One region of the Candidatus Aciduliprofundum sp. HYA1 genome, then DNA from elsewhere that is predicted to be linked to it. Evidence: riboswitches for the same ligand, from Rfam matches in the RefSeq annotation. Region 1 holds a riboswitch; the other holds the start of a gene.

What was found. Region 1 has a riboswitch for fluoride ahead of AC0S1O_RS01335 (hypothetical protein). Riboswitches for the same ligand answer to the same signal wherever they lie in the genome.
Region 2: another riboswitch for fluoride. It lies ahead of AC0S1O_RS00580 (respiratory chain complex I subunit 1 family protein); the one in region 1 lies ahead of AC0S1O_RS01335 (hypothetical protein).

The regions. Positions count from the first base shown of each region.
Region 1 covers NZ_CM149694.1:226,359-235,140, reverse strand. Annotated here, with positions in the region: gene AC0S1O_RS01355 (hypothetical protein) at 1-955, opposite strand, end outside; gene cyaB (class IV adenylate cyclase) at 966-1,472, opposite strand; gene AC0S1O_RS01345 (hypothetical protein) at 1,444-1,641, opposite strand; gene ppa (inorganic diphosphatase) at 1,667-2,179, opposite strand; fluoride riboswitch at 2,250-2,311, shown strand; gene AC0S1O_RS01335 (hypothetical protein) at 2,321-2,674, shown strand; gene AC0S1O_RS01330 (hypothetical protein) at 2,619-3,017, shown strand; gene AC0S1O_RS01325 (MFS transporter) at 3,055-4,287, shown strand; gene AC0S1O_RS01320 (cation diffusion facilitator family transporter) at 4,332-5,483, shown strand; gene AC0S1O_RS01315 (hypothetical protein) at 5,531-5,866, shown strand; tRNA gene AC0S1O_RS01310 (tRNA-Met) at 5,868-5,973, opposite strand; gene AC0S1O_RS01305 (30S ribosomal protein S3ae) at 5,976-6,674, opposite strand; gene AC0S1O_RS01300 (hypothetical protein) at 6,760-7,368, shown strand; gene AC0S1O_RS01295 (pyridoxal-phosphate dependent enzyme) at 7,405-8,556, shown strand; gene AC0S1O_RS01290 (PLP-dependent aminotransferase family protein) at 8,546-8,782, shown strand, end outside.
Region 2 covers NZ_CM149694.1:91,436-100,217, forward strand. Annotated here, with positions in the region: gene AC0S1O_RS00560 (NADH-quinone oxidoreductase subunit B family protein) at 1-341, opposite strand, end outside; gene AC0S1O_RS00565 (NADH-quinone oxidoreductase subunit D-related protein) at 341-1,591, opposite strand; gene AC0S1O_RS00570 (proton-conducting transporter transmembrane domain-containing protein) at 1,588-2,934, opposite strand; gene AC0S1O_RS00575 (hydrogenase) at 2,941-3,567, opposite strand; gene AC0S1O_RS00580 (respiratory chain complex I subunit 1 family protein) at 3,564-4,523, opposite strand; fluoride riboswitch at 4,540-4,600, opposite strand; gene AC0S1O_RS00585 (aldehyde ferredoxin oxidoreductase family protein) at 4,678-6,486, shown strand; gene AC0S1O_RS00590 (DUF3783 domain-containing protein) at 6,491-6,826, shown strand; gene AC0S1O_RS00595 (MBL fold metallo-hydrolase) at 6,819-7,601, opposite strand; gene AC0S1O_RS00600 (amidohydrolase family protein) at 7,680-8,782, shown strand, end outside.

The DNA.
Region 1 (8,782 bases):
TGGATGCACTCTTGGATGCGTACTCTTTCATTCCGAATGTGTATTTTGAGAGAGTTATATTTTTGTAGGAATCATTATCCATAATGCCCCTGTTTTGGAGCATCGTTGCAAAGGTTATTGCATCGTAAAATGTATCATTTGAGTGGTAGAGAATGCCCGCACTCCTCATGCCAATCTCCATGGGAAGGAGTTCTATTATTCCTGATCTTCTGATGATACTGCCCCGTGCCTCCATATGTACTTTCATCTCGATGCTTCCGGATATCTCTTTATTTATAGTTTTATTCAAATTTGTGGTTATATTGTTAGTCTTTGAATATCCAACACCGCTCGCAATAATCTTTCCATGGAAATTTGCGGTGGTGTAATAACTTACGTTCTCTTCCTGCTCAAGGGGTATATAGGGAAGGGGCTTTGAGTAATTTATCTTCAGATATATATCGTATTTCAAGGAGTAGTCGTTTCTCTGCACAACTCTCCCTGCGAACGGTAGGGTATAAATGATCTCGCCCCGAACCTTCTCTGGGTGCTTTGTGTAGAGGTGGATGCCTACCTCCTTTATACCGTAAAAATTCTGGGTTTTGCCCTCGTGCGTTGTATTGTATCTCTCAAGAAGAAAGTATCCCTCGTAGTTAATCCATCTTTGAACAGTTAAATTTTCCCACACCATATTCTGTGATATCCGAGCCATATCCAATTTTCCGTTCAGGTACGAGTTTGAATAGAACATCCCGGAGAACGAGCAGTTGTACATATTCCCGTGCATCTTCGGATACTCTATATATATGCCCAGAACCCTTGCTCCCATCGCAACTCCCGTGAAATTCTCACCTTCCAGATCCTTCCCGAAGTTAAGAGACCAGAGGTATCCGTGTCCCTGGGGTGAAGCCCCTGCATTGGTAATCAGGGAGAGTGCCAAGATCAGCAGGAAAATGGTAAAAATTCTTTTTTTCATACTCTTCACCTCATCTTTCTTTTTCAAGGAGCATTTCCAGATACGATTTCGTGATGAACACCTCTATTTTCAGTTGTCTGGCAAGGGCTAGGACCCTATCCCTGCACGGGTCATACTCACCTATGCATTCAATCTCCACAAAATTGCCCAGATTCTCCACATCATCCACGCATACGGTTAGTTCTCCCAAAGAATAATATTTCCTTCTCTTCCTAACAGAGGCAACAAATCTGAATCCTAGTTTTTCAAGCAGATACCTCGCCTCCCGCGCATCCCCAATTTTCAGATTGATCTCCTCTCTGCTCTTCGTTTCCTTATCCACTTTTGGTCCCTTGTAGGTTAGCGTGCCATCGTTTCTTATGCGCAGTGCCTCATCCGTCTTGCTAAAATCCCTGCAGGGATGATTGAAGTACAGGTCCTCCTCCTCCACAACTCTCGCCAATCTCGCACCCATATTCAAAATCTCTCTTTCAAGAGATTCGAGATCATCAATTCTTGCCTTTATCTCTACTTCCATCCTTCCTCATCTCCCTGAGCCAATCTTCGTATTCATCCTCTTCAATCTCCACAACAAGTGAGCCAATATACCCGCAATTCTCACATTTGAACTTCTCCCCGGTGACCATTCCTGCTACGTAGTGAATTCTCGTGCTTCCACAAACGGGGCATATCTTTATTTTGGCCACGGGTTGGATAGGGATGTTTGAATATTTATTTTTTCCCTCTTCTCTCAATGGCTTTCATTATGGCTCTCTTTGCCTCGTCAACCCCCTCAAATCCTATTATGCGAACCCACTTGTTCTTCTCAAGTTCCTTGTAATGTTCAAAAAAGTGCTGAATCTGCTCAAGTATGCTTGGGGAGAGGTCCTCTATGCTCTTAACCTCCGCACTCCTTGGGTCCACATCGGGATGCGGAACCGCCAGAATCTTTCTGTCTGGTCCGTGCTCGTCCTCGGTTACAAGCATTCCTATGGGTACTGCCTTGACGATTACCCCGTGGGGAAATGAATCGTAGGATATGATCAGGCAATCAATGGGGTCATTATCCTCTTCAAGGGTTTCAGGTATGAACCCGTAGTTGAAGGGGTAAAATGATGCGGTGTGAAGCACTCTATCCACCTTTATCACGTTCATCTCAAAATCGTACTCACACTTTATATTGCTCCCCTTGGGTACCTCTATGAAAACGTAAATATCTTCCGGCGAGTTCTCTCCAGGTTTCATGGGCTCTCAATGCTCTCATCGTATTTTATTTTCACGTTTTTGGGTTAATTATTTATACCATCATTTATTGGTGAAACCCGGTGATGGGGCCCACCACAATCGCCCGACGGGGCTGATGGCTCCTTTTAAAAGGTGGTCCCTATGGAGGTAGAGGTTCCAAAGGATGTGTTTGAGAAGATTCGCAATATGCGGGAGGATGATTTGAACAGGTTTCTCTATGAGAGGGTGGCCTCTCTGAAGAGGTATCTTGATATGAACGACGAGGAAGCGCTTTTGAGGAGAAAAAGAGAGATAGAGGACAGAATAAGGAAAATGAAGAATGAAATAGCAGAACTCACCGAGTTCTGTGAGAAAGCCCTGAGGGATCAGGAGAGAATGTCCATCTGGATTGATGAACTTGATATTGAGAACAGAAACCTTCTTGAGGAGATGAGAGGAAATGGAGATTACATTTCGAGCGGGAAAATTAAAAAGGAAAAGGTTCAGGATCGATAAAAGGGCCTCTGAGATAATAAGGGAGGTATCCTCCGTTTACAATCTTCCGGAGGAGGAAGTTGTGCTTATGGCGCTCACAGAGCGGTGGGAGAGGGAATCCAAGAACGAGAGGATTGAAAAGCTGAGAAAGGATATTGATGCTCTCCTTGCCGAGATGTTCGAACTTGAGGGGAGATGGGCATCCGTGAGGTACAGATCCCATACCTATGTGAAGGAAAACAGGGGTCTGGCGATAGTGCTTGCTGGAAAACTTGGAGAGAACAAGAGTTTGAGAAATTTACTGAAAAAGAGAAGGGCGCATGATGACATCCGAAGGGTGGTTGATTTTTACCTCTGGCTCTGAGGTAAAGATTAAATAACTGCATTTGCATTGTCATGCATTGATACCCAAGGACAGGATGTTCTACAAGTTTGCCGTCTACGGATTCTTGAAGAACCTGAGGTTATTTGAGCCCTTCATACTTCTGTTTTTTCTTGGTGCGGGGCTTGATTTCACAGAAATAGGTGTTTTGATAGCCATAAAGCAGGTATCGGTGTACATTCTCGAAATCCCCACGGGGGTGTATGCAGATGCCATGGGTCGTCGCAGATCAATGCTTATGAGTATGCTCTCCTACATGATATCCTTCTCCATATTCTTCCTCTTCTCCAGTTTCTGGCTGTTCGCTCTTGCCATGGTCCTCTATGCCCTGGGTGATGCCTACAGAACAGGTACGCATAAGGCGATGATTTTGGAGTATCTGAAAATAAGGGGCATATCTGATAGGAAGGTTGAGTACTATGGTGCCACCCGCTCGTTCTCTCAACTCGGCTCGGCTCTCAACGCCCTGCTGGCAGGGTTCATTGTATTTTACACTGGAAATTACAGGGACATATTCATAATAACAATAATCCCATATGTTCTCAACTTCATAAATCTAGCCACATACCCGAGGATTTTGGATGGCGAGATAACGAGGGAACTTGGCAAGGGAAGGGTTGTGAGGCAGTTCAGGAGAACAATCTCCGATTTCAAAAATATGTTGAAGGATAGGGTTGCCCTTAGAGCCATTTTGAATTCCTCATTGTTCTCTGGCTCTTACGAGGCTGTAAAGGACTATCTGCAGGCAGTTTTGAAGGTATTTGCCCTGTCCCTTCCAATTTTTATGTACCTCGGACAGGATAAGAGAACTGCGGTGGTAATCGGTGTTGTTTATTTCTTCATCTATCTTATGAATTCCTACGCTTCCCGCAATGCCTACAGAATAGTAAAGCGGGTTGGAAATCTGGCAAGGGCCATAAACTCAACTCTGATACTTGGTGCGGTGACCATACTTCTTGCAGGAATATTCTACCACTGGAATCTGCTTGTCCTCTCCATACTCCTGTTTTTGCTCATCTACGTTCTTCAAAACCTGCGCAGGCCCATGAACGTCGGATACATTGCAGAGCGTATAAAGAGCAGGGTTATGGCTTCTGGCCTCAGCGTTGAATCACAGACAAAGACCATAATAGCAGCATCCCTGTCCGTGCTCATGGGATTTTTTGCGGATCTATTTGGTGTGGGCTCCGCCCTTGCTCTGGTAGGGTTTTTCGTGCTTCTCTTGGCCCCTCTGGTGTTTGTCAGGGATTGAGTTTTGAAAAGTTATAAGTAATTGTATCCTATGCTTAGAATCAGGTGATTTCCTTGAACGAACTTGTTGATGGTGAGAGGGTGGCCCGGAATGTGACGATAGTTACCTTTTTTCTTGCTCTGGGAAAACTTGCCGTAGCCATGCTCACCAACTCGGTTGTTATACTTGCCGACTCCTTCCACAGTTTTTCTGACATTGTTCCCATAATGGCTGCCTGGTTTGGACTTAAAATAGCCCAAAAGCCGGAGAGCGAGAGTTTCCCATTTGGCTATTACAAGGCCGAAAATCTTGCGGCTCTATTTGCAAGTTTGTTCATATTCTTCCTTGGATTTGAGATATTATCCGAGAGTTTGAACAGACTGCTCTCAGGAGTTTCAAGGGTGACCAACGATTGGCTTGGAATTTCTATGATAGCAGTTGCCATAATCACATCCTATTTTCTTTACAGGTACCAGTTCAAGGCTGCAAAGAGAACGAGATCCCAGGCACTAATGGCCAATGCCACCGAGACAAAAATGGATATTTTCTCCGCTTTTCTCGTTCTATTCGGATTTGTATCTTCAATTTTCTCCATTCCCTATGTGGAAGGTGCGGTTGGAATAATCCTTTCCATATTCGTGTTTTACGCTGGATACGAGAATTTTCGCGACTCTGCCCTTGCCCTTATGGATGCTGGAGTGAGCAGGGAGGATGTTGAGAGAATAAAAAATGCGGCCCTGTCCGTTCCCAGGGTTAAGGGGGTGAAGGAGGTGAAGGCCAGGCACTCTGGCCCGTTTTTGATGGTTGAACTTGTTATTCTCGTTCCGGAGGGGCTTGATGTGGATAGGGCCCACAAAATTGCAGACGATGTGGAAAAAAGGGTAAGAGCCCTGGATATTGTGGACCATGTTATCGTGCACATTGAGCCAGAAAAATCCGAGATACTGGTGGCAAGGCCGGTGAATGAGGATGGTTCCTTTGCAAGGGTTTTTGGCTCGGCCCCCTATTTTGATATATTTCGTGTTCTGGAGAAAAGGAGAGAGAAGATTGAACGTATGAAAAATCCTGGGTTCGGACTGTCCAAGAAGCGTGGGGTTAAGGCGGCCTTATCCTTAATAGAACGTGGTGTTGACGTGGTTGAGGTTAAGAATATTGGGGATGATTCACGAAAAATACTTGAAGATGCGGGAGTGAAGGTCAGGATAATCCCGGACTGATTTCTCCACTTCCAAAGAATTAAATTTCATAGGAGCATGATGAAGCGATGAACTGGAACGAGTTTGTGAAATCCCTGGTGAAGTATTCGATTCTCACTGTAATAGGCCTGATAATCACACCCTATCTCGTTATGATTGTTGGACTGGCAGTGATGCTTGTTGGGGCCTTTTCAACGAGCCCGACCATAAACCTTCTCAGGTTCAGAACAAAGAGGATATTTAAATCCGCCGAGGTTGATGTTGAGGATATTGAGGATCCAGACAAGATTTACAACGTATCCTGGAGGGAGAGTTTGTTCATTCTCCTCTCCGGATTTATTCTGTTTTTAATAGCCCTAATGGTTGCCAGTTTCGGATGGAGGGGAATAATATACATGCTCTGAGTGCCGGGGCCGGGGTTTGAACCCGGGACCTTCGGATTTCTCAGGCTTGGAGGTGGAGATTCAATACCCTATGAGTCCGACGCTCCACCAGGCTGAGCCACCCCGGCGTTTAAGAAACCTCTTCCTCAACCTCTCCCTTGATTTCCTCGGGGGCCTCAACTTCAATTTCCTTCTTTTCCTCCTCACGCTCCAGTTCAATGACCTTCTCTTCGGGGAAGTGCAGAACTTCCGTTTTGCGGACCTCAATTCTGCGAACAGGGTAAATGGGTTTCAGGGCCTTGGAAAGATCCCTTTTGACCTCATCGCTGAGGAGGTACTTCACGTATTCGGAAAATGTCAGTTCCGTGGCCTTTGCAAAAAGATACTCGGAAATTTTCTTCCTCAACTCACTCTTTATTGAACTCTTAATCCTCCTATCGGGAACGGCGATTACCTTGACCCTTATCTTGTAACCATCTGCAGTGAGAACGGGGAATATGGCATCAATCCTGCTACGCCTCCTCCTCACCATACGGCGTATGTAATCGTTGGTCATATCGTGGCCTATGAACCTGGTATATGCGTTTGTACCCTGAATCCTGTTGATCTTGAAGTAGAGTTTAACGTGCATTTTCTTAAAGTCGCCCGTGAGATCGTACAGGGTTGATTCTGCAATTCTGCCAATGACCTTTTCCGGATCGTTGGCTGGAGTCATACCGATCTCCTTTGAACTGAACGTCTCTGGCGCTATTATTGTGTACCATACCTTTGATCTCCATTTATCACGAATTCTCCTGGCAGCGGCCCTTTCCGCTCTTCTGCTTGCCATGGGTAATCACCTTTGCGAAGGTAAATGGCCTTTCCTTTAAATAATTTTTGTAAATTTCTAAATACGATTTGGGCCATGGAGGTGCATGCAAAAACGCATAAAGAGTATTATTGTGTTTCTCCTGCTCGTTCTGATAATTGCCCTCATCTATCACCCTGGGTTGGGGAGCAGGGTTTATGTTACAGAGGAGGGGCATTCACATTACACCCTTACTCCAGGGAGCAACACAGGGAGTTTTAGCGCCACAACGGTGCTTAACAATGGTTCTGGATACCTCACCTTGAGGGTATCGATTGATAGAATCACCAAATTTCCCTGTGGTAATTCATCGGCCCTTAGGATCCTGCTCTCCCTCAATGCCACAGGGCACATGCCCCATGGGCTCGTTCCCAAGGACGTGGTATTTGCCGTTAGAGGCTCTGGAAATCGGACTATGTACTACTCCTTCCTTATGAAAAACAATTCAGGATTCAATGCAACCCCCTGGCCTCAGGAAGCATCCATTGGCAGTCCCGATGCCTGGAGTCCCAGGAGCGTTTATGATGGATTCAAGCCCCATGCCTCCAATTTCGCTGCCGCGACTGAATTGCTATGGGTAATCAAAAATCCGGGTCAAGGAGGTGTTATCCGCATAATCGTCCGTTTATACGGATTTAAAAACTTGATAACAAGTGAGGTTGATATTGGGGTTTGAAGGCAGATTTATATGCTCTGAATGAGATACAGGCACATGCTTGTTTGTACAGAATGTGGAGAGAGATACAATATTTCCTCCTCCATTCAGAGATGCCCCAGGTGCGGTGGGCCTCTTCAACTGGATTTTACGAAGGGATCTATTCGAGAGGGCGGGAGTGTATGGGAGAGGTTCAGGGATTTCTATCCTTATGTGCGGCTGAATAGGGATTACAGTATGGGGGAGGGAGACACACCTCTGCTACTCTCCCAAGGAATATCCCGAAAACTGGGAAACGAGATTTATTTGAAAAATGAAGCGCAGAACCCAACCTGGAGTTTCAAAGATCGGGGCACGTTCGTTGCACTCAATCGCGCCATCTCCCTAGGATTCAAGAAAGTAGGGGTTGTCTCCACAGGGAACATGGCCGCAAGCGTATCCGCCTACGGTGCCAGGGCAGGGCTTGAAACCTATGTCCTTTTATCCCCAACCATATCCCGGGAGAAAATATCTCAGATAGGAGTCTATGGATCAAAAATGCTTCTGGTGGATGGAAATTATGGAGACCTATACTTTGAATCTCTGAGGGTCGGGAAAAAGATGGGTATATACTTTATGAATTCCGATGATCCATTCAGGGTTGAGGGGTACAAGAGCATAGCCTTTGAGATCGGAGAGGAGATAGATGTAGATTATGTGGTGATTCTCACAAGTTCTGGGGGCTTAATTCGGGGAGTGATGAAGGGCTTTGAGGAGTTGAGAAACAGTGGCATTGTGGATGCAATTCCAGTACCCGTGGCGGTTCAGGCGGAGGGGTGTGCACCAATATGCAGGGCGTTCCATAATGGTAGTCGGGTTGAAAGATTTGATGAGCCAAGAACAATCGCCCATGCCATTTCGAATCCATATCCTCCAAGCGGAAACGAGGTATTGAGGTTGCTCAAAAGGTACGGGGGCACCTGCATATCTGTTTCGGATGAGGACATCATCAATGCTCAAAGGGATCTTGCGCATGAGGGAATATTCGTGCAGCCAGCATCCGCCACTGCTCTGGCTGCCGTCAAGCACCTGAAAATAAGGGGTAAAAGAATTGCACTTATACTCACCGGCTCCGGGCTAAAGGCAAAAATGGAATACCATGGGCGCATATACCAATGCAAACTTAAAGACCTTGAGAAATTCTTGGAGGTGATGGAAGATGAACCCTGAAGAAATGGTGGAGTTGCATAACGAGTACAGGAAAAATGTGCTGAACATGCAGGCATCTGAAAATTACCTATCCCCCAGGGTCCGCAGGGCTCTGGCATCCGACATGGCATCCCGCTATTCCATGGTTTTCGATATGGAGGTGCATGGCAGCGTGGTGCATAACGCCTACGGGGGAACGAAATATCAGGAGGATATGGTGAATTATGCATCGGATATGGCAAAGAGG
Region 2 (8,782 bases), 130 kb from region 1:
ATGTCGGCATGCTTTGGAGTTGGTGTGAAGAAGAATCCAAGACGGTGAATATCGTAATGGGGGGAAGTGAGGAGGGATACCTCCCGATTGCAGGCGGAACATGAGCCAACATCCATAACGAATAAATGAAGGGACCTTTTCAGAGCGATCTCAGAAAAAACTTCAATTTTCTCATCATTTTCCGCCATATCGCACAGACCACACTCAAGACAGGAAAACTCATTCATACGGAAGGGACACTTACCTGTATCCACAGGTCTGATGGATTTGGGAGCGTCAAAATCCCCATGGGGAAACCCTGTGGTCAAAACGCCCTTTTTCAATCCGCGAAGCATCCACATCAAGACCACCTCCCATGGGAATCGGCATCTGCAAAATAGGCACCGAAACTGTCAAGGGCAAATGGAAAATCTGTGAAAACATTCCCCACAATACCCAAGGAAAATGCGTGGTAGAGGGGAAGAGATGCAGGTCTTAACATGAATTCTCTAACAAAACCGTTCTCTACGCGCACGGCCATAAAGGCATCACCTGGAGGAGCCTCCACAACACCATAGTGGAATCCATCTCTTGGTTTGATCCTGCATTTACCCCACTCGGCGCTCTCCAGATAAGATAGTGATTCTTCAACCTCCTGCACCCGTACCATGAGCCGGGCAAGTGCATCTCCATCGCCTTCCAATTTGGGGTCATGCCATCCATAAACTTCTCTGAAAATTCCTATTTTTCTCGCATCCCTTGCAATTCCAGATGCGCGGGCGGGAATACCACCAAGATCATTTGTGAGAACAGCATCGCGATTCAAGGTGCACGTTGTATGAAGCCTATCCACAAATATGCGGGAATCAAGCAGTTCCTCACTTAAATCTGTGAATTCCCTATGAATGCTCTCAATTCTCCTGTGAAAATCCGAATATCCCCTTGGGCCATGCCTGAGAAATCCCATCCCATACCTGTGGCCCAGAACTTTATGATTTATGCGAAGAAGTTCCTCAGTCATTGCGGCCAGATGCGCGCTTGCAACCTTCTGAGAGGCATCACCTGCAAGTTTGTGCATAACCCATATGTGGTTGTGTACCCTTTCCAGTTCCATGGCTAGGGTCATATAATTCACACATCCCTCATCGGGCTCAGAGGATATTGCCGAAAAAAGAGATGCATAGGATACCGAGAATTGTCCTACGAATCTCTCCACATAAACGAGCGCCTCTGAAACTTTTTTACCCACTACCAATGCACCCAAATTCCTGTTTTTGAAGCCCAAATAGGGCACAAGCGCATTTATTCTCTCACCACAGGTGCTAATCTTGAACGCTCCTGCCTCTCCGAGACCCCCCGCGGCAGGCCCATAAATTAGAGTCTTGGAGCATGGAAGGGAATCGGAAAGGGAATAATTCCCCATGTATGCCCTGGCAATGGGTCTCCTTGAATACAATTCCTCAGGAACGGAGTTCCAGCCCGTAAAGCGGATCTCGCCTGTATCGTAACTCAACCAAACGTAAAGGTTCTGCTCAGTTCCTTCAAATATGGAGATAAGCACCCACTTTCCATCCACATCAACTGGATTCACCATTTCAAAATTCTCGCTCATAGCGACCACCCCACTATCCAGAAGTAGAGTATGAAAGAAAGGGCAATTATGCCCAGGGCCCCTGCAAAGGGTACCGCAGAATGTGCCAGATCGACCTCAATACCATCATCCTCCCTGTTGAAGATGATACGGAGAACATGGTAATTCAGGGAGAGGAAAGACAGAATTATGCCACTCAGAAGGGCAGCAAATGCGTATATGTGGGATGATAGCCCCATAACTATACCGAACTCTCCAAAAAACATAGGGAATGGAGGAGCACCCGTGACGGTCATAGCACCAACCACCGTTGAAAATGCAATTAGTGGCGATGTCCCGAGATTTTTTATGCTTCCAATCTCCTCATAACCCATTCTCTTCAGTACTCCCGCAATGAGGAACAGAACGGATTTCCCAAGGGCATGAGCAACGAAGAGGATGAGTACATAATCCATAACCCCTGGTGAGAGATAACTCAGGGCTATGCCAACTGTGGCAATGCCCATAACATCCATACTGGAATATGCAAACAATCTTTTGAGACGCACCTGAGATAGCATTAGAAATGCAGCAATCCAGAGTGTGAGTATACCTATTGCAAGGGTGAGGTAAAATAGAAAAATGGAATGCAGAGCATTGAAAATTCTATAATAGACGACCAATGCCGAGGGTAAGAGTGCACCTGAGAGCATGGCGCTCACAGGAGATGGGGCCGTGCCATGGGCATCCGGGAGCCAGGTATGTACTGGAAACAGCCCCGCCTTGGCTCCAAAGCCCAATAGGGCCAGAACACCAATGAGCTTAGCTGCACTGGTTACATGGGCATCAACCCAGATGAACCCTCCCGTGGCCCAGCCAAACAGGATAACCGAGAGAAGAGCCATTCCGAGACCTGCAGATGCTATCAGAATGTATCTCCAGGCACTCTCCACATGGCTCTTACCCCTCTCCACAAGTATCAGGGCGGCACTCACAATCGTGGAGGCCTCAAGCCAGAACCATGCGTAACCTATATTTGGCGAGGAAACTGCCAGAACCATTGTCAGGGCAAACAGGGCAAGTAGTGCCCAGTAATAATGCTCAGGAAGGTAAAATCTCCTGATATCCTTCAGACAAACCAATGAATGGAGCACGGCTAGAAGATAGGTGAGGGAGATCACAAGAATAATACCAAGGGATAGTGTGTCCAAATAAAAGTAGGGGCCCTGAATTGCACCATTTGAGAAAATGATCAGAGATATGACAAATACTAAAACTGCACCCACAACATTTGCAACCATTCCCACAATTTTCTTTGGGATGAGGGATAGGAGAACGGCCAAGGAGAGAGGAACGATTATTCCATAAACAAAATACCCGAACATCTGAACTCACCCCGAAAGCTCGTCAATTTCAAGGGGCCCATATTCCTTCTCAGCCCCGAGTATGACTGCCAGAAGCACAGCACCTATTATATCCAGGAGCACTCCCACCTCAAGCAGAAAACTCATGGGTGCGAGAATCAAACCCATATAGAGAAGCGCATTTTCCTCCACAATATAACCGGAAATCTGGGCTATGGCATTTCTACGCATAACTATTATGAGAAGCCCCAGAAGGAGAAGAACAAATGGTATGGCAGCATTCCATGTTCCCAGAGTTGTATAAATCGCCCTGTAAAACAGAAGTCCCGTCAGGGCAAGAATTATTCCCACAACAAGGGTGTGTTTTGCCTTTGTTTCAAGTTCCCTATGCTTCCACACGGGATCCCTCTTCAAATCCTTTATGAGTATTTCCGGTACAACGTAGCCCCGGAATATGAATGTCAGGGCAGAGAGGGCAATAATCGCGTAATCTCCAAGATAAACACCAAAGGCAAGAATCAGAAATCCGAGAAGTATGGACTGTGCCTGAAGATGCCTAATCAAACTGTGTATGAAATTTTCCGCTATTATCACAAACCCGTAGAGGAGTATGAGCACACCGATGAAATCAATAATTGAGGTGAAGAGAATCATTTTGGCACACCTCCCACGAGGAACAGGGATATGACTGCAAGAAGCGCCATCAGATAGGAGAAGGTGAGATAATCAATTATCTTAAAAAGACGAATCTTGGCAACGCTCATCTCCACAACAACCATCGCAAATATAACAATGAGCATCTTCACAAAAAGAAGGGCCGTTCCCCATAGGACGTTCCATGGAGTGAGGGAAAGGGGAATCAACCAAGGAATTGCAAAAACGTTGATGAACACGGAAAATAGAATGAACTGCTTCATATATGCTCCCCATGACTTGAGGGCATAAAGAGGACCCGTGTATTCCAGCCCAATTCCCTGTCCAATCATCCCGAACTCGCTCATTCCGTGGCTCTCAATTGGCAGTTTTCCGGTGTCAAAAAGAAGGAGGAGGAAGAATGCGGCTATGAGCAGTATATGCGTCGTTGAGAGCATCCAAGAGGGGCTGTTTCTCAAAACCTCGTTGGTCACAAAGGGATTATTTGCACCCGTTATGAGGGCCACACCAAAAAACACGGTGATTAGAACGGGCTCTGCAAAGGCACCAAAATTCACACCTCTCGTGGACCCTATGCCCGTGTAATACGACCCTGTTTTTTCAGCACCTATAACCGAGAAGAATGAGGCAAATCCAAATATGAAGGCTCCTCCCAAAAAGTCCACGGTGGGAGCAAACCATGAGGGTGTGCCAAATACTATGGGCACCACCCACGGAAGAATGAGGTAGGCGGTGAAGGCCAAAATGGGGGCAATTGTGAAGAGCGAGCCCGCATTCTCGGGTATGAGGGTCTCCTTTCTGAAAAACTTTGCCAGGTCATAGTATGGCTGAAATATGCTCATACCCTTTCTCGATTCAAATCTCGCCTCCACTCTTTTCATTATGCCTACCATCAGCGGAGAGAGCAGAAGAACCACAAACATCTGAACTGCTCCTATTATTATCTGGGGGATCATTGGCGTTCACCTCTTCTCACGAAAAGGCGTCATCAGCCATGCTGGCACTTGGGGTGGACGCCATCACCCGAGCACAGGTGCATCTGCTTCCCATATTTATAGGTTTGCATTGACCTGCAAAAATATTTAATATTAGCAATCATCTCAACGCCTGATGGTTACCGGAAAAATTATTCGAATCAACCTTGAGACTCAAAGTGTGAGGGAAGAAGAATTACCGGAAAACACGGTGAAAAAATACCTGGGGGGAAAGGCCCTGGGATACTACATCTTCGCAAGAGAGGTCCCTCCAAACATAGACCCTTTTTACAGGGAGAACAAGATCCTGTTTGTTCCAGGGCTTCTCAGCGGTCTGGCCCCGGGAGCGAGCAAGGTGGCTGTAATATCAAAATCTCCTGAAACAAATCTAATACACGACAGTTACGCCGGCGACAGATTCGGTCCATTTCTGCACCGCTGGGGCTACGCTGCCATGATAGTGGAGGGTAGAGCAAAGAGCCCTGTTTACATCACCGTGGGTGAAAAGGTACAGATCCTCCCGGCTGATTCCCTTCGGGGCAAGGGTGTGTACGAAGTATCTGATGAAATCTGGAAAAAACACGGGGATGGGGCCATTGCGGCCATTGGACCCGCAGGCGAGAACCTGGTAAGATTTGCCAACATAATGTTTGACACGGAGCGCTCGGCTGGAAGAGGAGGTCTTGGCGCAGTCATGGGTTCAAAGAATCTCAAGGCAGTTTTCATCAAACCAATAGGCGTTGAGAATATGAAAATTGAAATTCCAGAAAGGGATGAATGGAACAAAATCCGCACAGAACTTTACCAAAAACTGGATGAAAGTGCCTCTCCCTCGCTGAAAACATATGGGACGACAAACTCGCTTGTACTATCAGGCACAAGGGGGATGAGCCCTGCCTACAACTTTTCAAAGCCATACATTCCTGAGGAACTGGCAAAGAAGCTTGGTGGCGATGAGGCAAAGAAATACGAAATCGAGCCGGAGAGATTCGTGCACGGCAAATCCTGCCCTGTGAAATGCGCAAGATACATTGAGATCGAACACAACGGAAAAAAATTGCGGGTTAAACCGGAGTATGAAAGCATCGGCATGCTTGGTGCGGCCACGGGGGTTTTTGATTTTCCAGAGGTGGCATATCTAATTCACCTTGCCAACGATCTGGGCCTAGATGCCATCGCCGCTGGCAACACAATAGGATGGCTGTTTGAGCTCGTAGAAAGGGGCATTGTGGGAAACGATGAAATAGGCATCCCTGTTAAGGGATTTGGCGATGCCCAAGCGGAAGATAATCTGCTCCGCATGATCGCCTATCGCAAAGGATTCGGAGCAATCCTCGCAGAGGGGGTGAAGAGGGCAGAAGAAATTCTCAACAGAGGAAAGAGATACGCTGTTCATGTCAAGGGCTTGGAAGCTCCGGCATGGGATCCCCGCGGATTGCGCACCTACGCGCTCAGTTATGCAACCGCAGATGTGGGTGCGTCTCACCTCAGGGGCTGGCCATATCCACGCAGTTTACCCAATGACGGTCCTGCCAAGGAACTCGTTGCAAATCTAATTCAATCCAGGGATAAAGATGCACTCTTCGATACCCTGGGCCTATGCAAATTCGTACCCTGGGAAATGAAGGACATAGAAAAAATGCTCTCACCCCTCCAATTTTCGGGTGATTTGAAAAATGTGGGATGGAGAGCCGAGTGCATATCCAGAGTTTACGCCATTGCCTCGGGCTTGATTCCTGAAAAAGACGATACAATTCCAGCAAGATGGTGGGAAAAAGAGGAAGAGGGACCTGCAAGGGGAAATGCAGCATTCATAAACCATGAGGATTTCATAGAAGCACTCAGGGAATTCTACCGTCTAAGGGGCTGGGATGAAAATGGAGTGCCAAAAAGGGAGACACTGAAGATCCTTGGGATTGAGGAATTCTCATCATTTTTAAGGTGATAAAATGCTTCTGCTAATAGGTTTTAAAAGTGAAGAGATAGAAAAGATAAAAGGGGTTTTCGATGAGGTGATCACCATCTCAAGGGACATGGAAAACACAAAACTCGGAGAGATAATAGAGCAAGGGAAGGAAGGTAACGGAGAGGTTCTGGGACAGCAGAGAATAGTCATAATGCACAACATCCCAAAGGAAAAAATCGGTTCAACAATAAAGGAGATAAGGTCAGTAATTAAAGAGCACATAATATTTGCCACCTCCACACCCACCTCCCTCCAGTGGAAAATAGCAGACCTTGTGGAAGAACTCTTGGAGGAAGACAGATACTTCCACTCTAAATGATCTCAATATCCTTTCCTATCTCAACAACCATCCCATCATCTGCAGCTATGGTCCTTATTCCCGTTTCCTTCCATATCCAGTCGGCCTGAAAATCAGGGTTTTCCTCAATCATCTTTAGTCCAAAATGGGTCAGGATTGCAATTTCTGGCTTGATTGCCGCAACCAGTTTGGCAGCTTCCTTTGTGCTCAGGTGATACGGTATTTTTGCCCCCAGGGGCCTAGTAACCGGGAGTATCAAAACCCTTGCATTCCTATGTGCCCTAGAAAGAGAATCGTTGTAATCCGTATCAGCCAAATAGGAAACTATCCCATGGGAAGTTTCGATCTTAAAGCCTATGGTAGTTGGATCGTTGTGATACGATTTTGTGGCCCGAATCTTTATACCCCTGTACCTCACCACATTTCCGGGGGAGAGAGCAGCAACCTTTTCCACGAGCCCCATATGGTACTTGGAAATGGCCGGATCATAAATATCGTAGCCCTCAATCACACTCTTTGACCCCACAAGAAGTCCTTTTTTCTTGGTACCTCCATTGGTTATTGCCTCGATGAGTACCTCCGCGTCTGTGTAATGGTCAGTATGAGCGTGGGAGACTGCTATGATGTCCGTTTTCGTTGGATTGACCTTGAACCTGTGCATTTGAACAAGTGCACCGGGTCCGGGGTCAATGTGGATTTTTATACCATCATCTAAGTAAACCCCTCCAGTGGCTCGAATCTGATATATGGTGGTGAACCGCCCACCACCAGTTCCTAGAAAAGTTATCCTGGTCACTATGGAGGCTAATACTGTGATAGGATTTAATTTTTGGTGTGGACAAAAACATATTTAGGAGGTGAATGATTACGGAATATGAGCATTCTCATCCGTGATGCGTGGATTGTCACTCAGAATGAACGCAGAGATATAATTAAAGGAGATGTTTATGTTGAAGATAACAGAATCACCGATGTTGGAAAGGTCAACGTGGAGGCAGATATCATAATCGATGGAAAAAATAAGATAGTTATGCCCGGGCTGATAAACACTCACACCCACATTCCAATGACCGATCTCAGGGGCCTTGCCGACGATGTTGATCTTGAGGAATTTCTAAATAGGATGTGGACCCTGGAATCCAAGAGAACCAGAGAGGATTTTCGCCGTGGTGCTTCACTTGGCATAGATGAGATGCTTCGCACGGGAACAACAACCTTCGTGGACATGTACTCCGATGAAGATGTGGTGGCTGAAATTGCTATGAAAAAGGGAATACGTGCATTTCTGGGCTGGGCAGTTGTTGATGAGGATATCACCACCCAGAAGGGTTCACCTCTAAAAAACGCTGAAAATTTCGTACAGGAATATTCAAAGGAGGATTTGATAATTCCCATGGTTGCTCCCCATGGTGTGTACACTTGCTCTGAAGAGACCCTTCTTAAAGCAAAGGAAATTGCCGATAGGTACGACACTCTAATGACCATGCATGTTTCCGAGACGAGAAAGGAGGTTTATGAGCATCGCAAAAAGACAGGGTTCAGGCCTGTTGAGTACCTGGATAAAATTGATTTTCTATCCCCCAAGCTTATCGCGGTGCATCTTGTATGGCTCACCCTCAACGAAATAAGAATGCTTGCAAGAAACGGGGTTAAGGCATCCCACAATCCAACAAGCAACATGAAACTTGGAAATGGTGGTTCAATGCCCTTAGTGGAAATGATCAATGAAGGAATCACAATAACCCTAGGGACAGATAGCACTGTGAGCAACAACAACCTTGATATGTTTGAGGTTATGAAATTCGCCGCACTACTGCACAAGAATGAGAGATGGGATGCGAGCGTGACAAATGCTCAGATGATTCTTGATTTTGCCACTGTGAATGCTGCCAAGGCACTGGGCTTAAATGCAGGGAGCATAGAGGAAGGAAAACTAGCAGATATTGTTGTGCTAAATCCCAAGCCCAACGGATTGCC